DNA from 2 places in the Nocardioides panacis genome. Region 2 is predicted to be linked to the other one. Evidence: predicted binding sites of a transcription regulator. Region 2 holds the regulator's gene; the other holds the start of a gene.
The links. The regulator LexA, encoded in region 2, represses DNA repair genes until DNA is damaged. The targets are predictions, from matches to a motif close to TCGAACANNTGTTCGA.
Positions count from the first base shown of each region.

Region 1: the regulator LexA is predicted to act here: its motif matches at 960-975, upstream of KRR39_RS11890 (DUF6504 family protein).

Region 1 covers NZ_CP077062.1:2,457,032-2,459,414, reverse strand. The annotation lists gene KRR39_RS11900 (N-acetylmuramoyl-L-alanine amidase) at 1-230, shown strand, start outside; gene KRR39_RS11895 (YbaK/EbsC family protein) at 391-864, opposite strand; gene KRR39_RS11890 (DUF6504 family protein) at 1,132-1,500, shown strand; gene KRR39_RS11885 (SAV_6107 family HEPN domain-containing protein) at 1,512-2,042, shown strand; gene KRR39_RS11880 (DNA polymerase III subunit alpha) at 2,035-2,383, shown strand, end outside.
Region 2 covers NZ_CP077062.1:1,070,409-1,072,791, forward strand. The annotation lists gene KRR39_RS05310 (MXAN_6640 family putative metalloprotease) at 1-466, opposite strand, end outside; gene lexA (transcriptional repressor LexA) at 632-1,336, opposite strand; gene KRR39_RS05320 (SDR family NAD(P)-dependent oxidoreductase) at 1,489-2,271, shown strand.

The DNA.
Region 1 (2,383 bases), 1.4 Mb from region 2:
GGCAAGGACCGCTACTACCAGATCTGGTTCGGCCACCGGATCGCGTTCGTGCGGGCCGCGGACGTGAGGATCACCCGCTAGCCCCTCGACCGGTCGGGCCCACCCTCGACCGCTCGAGCGCACCCCACGTCCCCGCCCGGGCACCCCGGGCGGGGACGTGCGCGTCTCAGGAGCCGGCCGGCGCCGACGAGGGGCAGGAGGACGCCCCGTCCTCGTTGCCCAGCACGTAGTCGCAGCCGTGCGCTTCCGGGTCCGGGGCCGCCGGTGACACCAGCGCCGGGGCGGTCGCGATCGTGCGCAGCGTGGCCGGGTCGAGGTGCCAGGCCCGTTGCGCCGCCGCGAGGTCAGGGGCCCGCACCGTCTGCCTGTGGGCGGGGTCGGAGGCCACCGCTACTCGACGTCGGTCTCGACGGCGCCGGTCATCCGGAGCAGCTCGTCGTGGGTGGTGGAGAACACCGCCGCCGGGTGGCCCGCGGCGGCCCACACCACGTCGTACCGGCGCAGCCACGGGTCGAGGTAGGTCGGTACCGGCGCCGGGTGCCCGATCGGGGAGACCCCGCCGATCACCTGGCCGGTGTGCTCCCGCACGAACTCCGGGGTGGCCCGCTTCAGCGCCGGGACCCCGATCGTCGCGGCCACCTTGGCGGTGTCGACGCGGTGCGACCCGGAGGTGAGGATCAGCACCGGCGCGCCGCCGGCGTCGAAGAGCAGGCTGTTCGCGATCGCACCGACCTCGCAGCCGAGCGCCTGCGCGGCGAGCGCCGCGGTGTGCACGGAGTCGGGCAGGACGACGATCTCCCCGGTGCCGCCGCGGGCGGCGAGCGCGGACCGGAACCGGGTGACGGAGGGGTGCTCGGTGCTCACCTCGCCGACCCTACGGGCCGGGCGGGTGCGCTTTCCACGGATCGACGGTTCGTGGTTGACGGACTGTCGGGGGCCGGGTGTAGCGTGAGAGTTGTTCGAACAGGTGTTCGAACCACCGCCTCGGCGGGGGTGACCTCGACCCCCACCTCCGCCGGGGCTCCGGACTCGCACCCCAGGGTGCCGGGTGCCGGGGACAGTTTCGCCGAGGGGTCGGTCCGGGGTCGAGCCGTGACGGACCAGAGCGAGAGCTCGGATGAGGTGGCAGCGATGCGACGGTACGACGACCCCGTGGACGTGCGCCGGGGGCAGGTGGCAGGAGCCGGAGGCCGGGGGACGGTCGAGCTCGTCGAGGGGCCCGAGCAGTTCCTGTGGCGGGGCCGGCTCTGGAAGGTCTCCGCGGTGGTCGCGCACTGGGTGGAGACCGGGGCGTGGTGGCAGTCCAGCGGGGTGCACGCCGTGCTCGGCGAGGACCGGGAGGCCGACCACCGCGTCGACCTGTCCGCGGAGCGGGAGGTCTGGCGGGTCGAGGCCGGCCGGGGGATGTCCTCCTCCCCGCGCGAGGCCGCCCGCGGCGTCTTCGACCTGGTCTTCGACTGGGCCGACGGCAGTTGGCGGCTCACCCGGTGCCTGGACTGAGGGGCGGGCCGATGACCTCCTCGCCCCAGCAGCCCTGGGAGCAGCCGCACCCGTTCGCGCTGCCCGCTGCCACGCACTCCTACCTCGAGCGGGCCGCGGCCTCGCTCCGCGAGGCGATGGCCACCCCCGAGGTGCCGATGCGCTACGCCGGTGCCCACGTCTCGGCGCTGCGGGCGACCGCGGCGCTGCTCGCCGCCCGGGCCACCCCGGCGGCCGGCCCGCGCCGGGGCCGGCAGAAGAACGCCTGGGTGCTGCTCGCCGAGGTGGCCCCCGAGCTCAGTGAGTGGGCGGCGTTCTTCTCCGCCGGCGCGGCCAAGCGGGCGGCGGCGGAGTCCGGCTCGGTGCGCGCGGTGACCGAGCGCGAGGCCGACGACCTGGTCCGGGACGCCGACCGGTTCCTCGGCCTGGTCGAGGAGTCCCTCGGGATGACCCGGCACGTCCCGCTCGCGGAGCACCTGGCCGGGCCGCCGGCGCACGCCACCCCCGGGACCGGCCGGAACGCCGCTTGGGTGACCACGAGGCGGCGCGATCACGTTGCCTGACCCGTTCGTGCACCTGCACGTGGCGTCCGGCTACTCCCTGCAGTACGGCGCCTCCCACCCGCACGTCCTGGTCGAGCGTGCCGTCGAGCAGGAGATGGACACCCTCGCCCTCACCGACCGCGACGGCACCTACGGCGCGGTCCGGTTCGCCAAGGCCTGCCTGCAGGGCGGGGTGCGCCCGGTGCTCGGCGTGGACCTCGCGGTCGCGCCGCTGCACCCCTGGTCGGGGGCACCCGCGGACCCGCGCGGCCGGCCGGTGGACGTCCGCCAGGGCCGGTCGCCCGCCCGCGGGGGAGCGTTCCGCGACCGGCGGCTGCCGCGGGCGACGTTCCTGGCCGGCA
Region 2 (2,383 bases):
TCTCCACCCAGTGCACGCAGACCGTGGCCGTGCAGACCATCGCGGCCGGCACGGTGTACTTCGGCTCGCCGCCGACCGCGTTCGACCCGTCGGTGGGCCGGCGCAGGATGTGCCGGGCGGAGCGGCGCTCGGCCGGGGTGGCCAGGTCGTGGGCGCGCAGCGCGAGCTCGCGCAGCACCAGGGTGCCGTCGCGGGTGGGCTGCGTGGCCGGGCGGTCGGCGCGCGACTGCGGGGCACTGGTCGTGGGTGCGAACAGGTCCTGGGCGCCGGCCAGCGCCCGGGTGGCCGCGGTCGCCGGGTCCTGCACGGGCTCGGGGGTGGTGCCCTCGCCGACGGTAGGTGCGGGCGCGGGGGCGGTGGTCGCCGTGGTGACGTCCGGACCGGGGTCCGCCACGGCGACGGCGCTGCCGAGGGGCCCGACGAGCAGAGTCGTCGTGAGAGCGAGGGTGAGCAGTTGTCCGATCACGGGAGACACCGGTCTGTGAGAGGGACAGTCAGCCTAGCCTCGGTGGGACGGTCGGTGCCGCGTGTCGCGAGATCTGCCGGGACGATCTGGGGAAAGCCGGACAGAGCGGCGGACGCGACGACGGACCGCCCCGTGAGGGGACGGTCCGTCGGTCGTGCGGAGCGGTCAGACGCGGCGCAGAACCGCGGTGACCTTGCCCAAGATCGTGGCGTTCGTGCCGTCGATCGGGTCGTAGGCCTGGTTGTGCGGCAGCAGCCACACCTGGCCGTTCTTGCGCTGGAAGGTCTTGACCGTCGCCTCGCCGTCGATGAGCGCGGCGACGATCTCGCCGTTCTCGGCGGTCTGCTCCTGGCGGACCACGACGTAGTCGCCGTTGCAGATCGCCGCGTCGATCATCGAGTCGCCGACGACCTCGAGCATGAACAGGGTGCCCTCGCCGACCAGGCTCTTGGGCAGCGGCATGATCTCCTCGACCCGCTCGTCGGCCAGGATCGGGCCGCCGGCCGCGATCCGGCCGACCATCGGCACGTAGGTCGCCGCGGGCATCGCGTCGCCGACGCCGGTCTCGTCCACGGACTCCGCCTCGTCGGGGTTGAACACCGACAGTGCCCGGGGGCGGTTGGGGTCCCGCTTGAGGTAGCCCTTCTCCTCGAGCACGCGCAGCTGGTGGGCGACCGACGAGGAGCTGGTCAGGCCGACCCGTTCGCCGATCTCGCGCATGCTGGGCGGGTAGCCGCGACGCTCGATCGAGTCCCGGATCACCGTCAGCACGCGCTGCTGGCGCGGGGTCAGGCCGTGGGCGTCCGGGGGGCCGTCCGGGAGCTCCGCGACGTCGGCTCCGCCGCCGGTGTCCTTGCGCTTGCCTGCCATGGGGTTGCTCCTTCTGCCGCGTTCCGCTCGCCTGACCGTGCTGTCACGTTAGTCGTCGGGCGACGCGTTGTTCAAACATTTGTTCGAACGGCGTGTCGCCCGGCGACGGTGCCGTCGACGGGTCCCGGAGGTCGTCTGGTTGGCTCCTGGGCATGGACAGTGCGGTGGTGACCGGGGCGGGCCGGGGCATCGGGCGGGCGGTCGCGGCGCTGCTCGTGGAGCGTGGGTACGCCGTCGTGGTGACCGACGTGGACGGTGCGGCCGCCCGTCGTACGGCGGGCGAGGTGGGTGCGGTCGCCGGGCTCGCGCACGACGTGCGCGACGAGGCGGCGCACGTCCTGGTCGCCGGGGAGGCGGCCCGCCACGGCCGGCTCGCGGTCTGGGTGAACAACGCCGGCGTGGGTGACGACGGCACCCTGGTCGAGCTCGCGTCATCGTCGGTGGACGCCCTGGTCGACGTCAACCTCAAGGGCGTGCTGTGGGGGATGCGGGCAGCGCTCGCCGCGTTCGGGGACGGCGGCGGTGACGTCGTCAACGTCGCGTCGTCCTCCGGCCTCGGCCCCGTCCCGGGTCTCGCGGTGTACGCCGCGACGAAGGCGGCCGTCGTCTCGATCACCATGTCCGCGAGCGTCGAGGTGCCCCGCGGGGTCCGGGTGCACGCGCTGTGCCCGGACGGAGTCGACACCGCGATTGTCGAGGGGATGCGCCCCGACGGGCCGGCCAAGGCGATCGTGCACTCGTCCGGCCGGCTGCTCACCGTGGAGGAGGTGGCCCGTGCGGCGGTCGCGCTGGTCGGCTCGCGCCGGGTGGTGCGCAGCCTGCCGGCCTGGCGGGGAGCCCTCGTCCGCGTCGGGTCGCTGGCCCCGTCGCGATCGGCTGCGGGGTTCCGGCTGTTCGCCCGGGTCGGCCGCCGGGTGATGGAGCGCCGCGGATAGGTTCGAACGTTTGTTCGCTCAGGGTCTTGATCCGTTCGAACACATGCTCTAATGTCGCACATGTGTTCGATCGAACAGCCGTTCGAGGAGCAGCTTCCGGAAACTGTCGGAG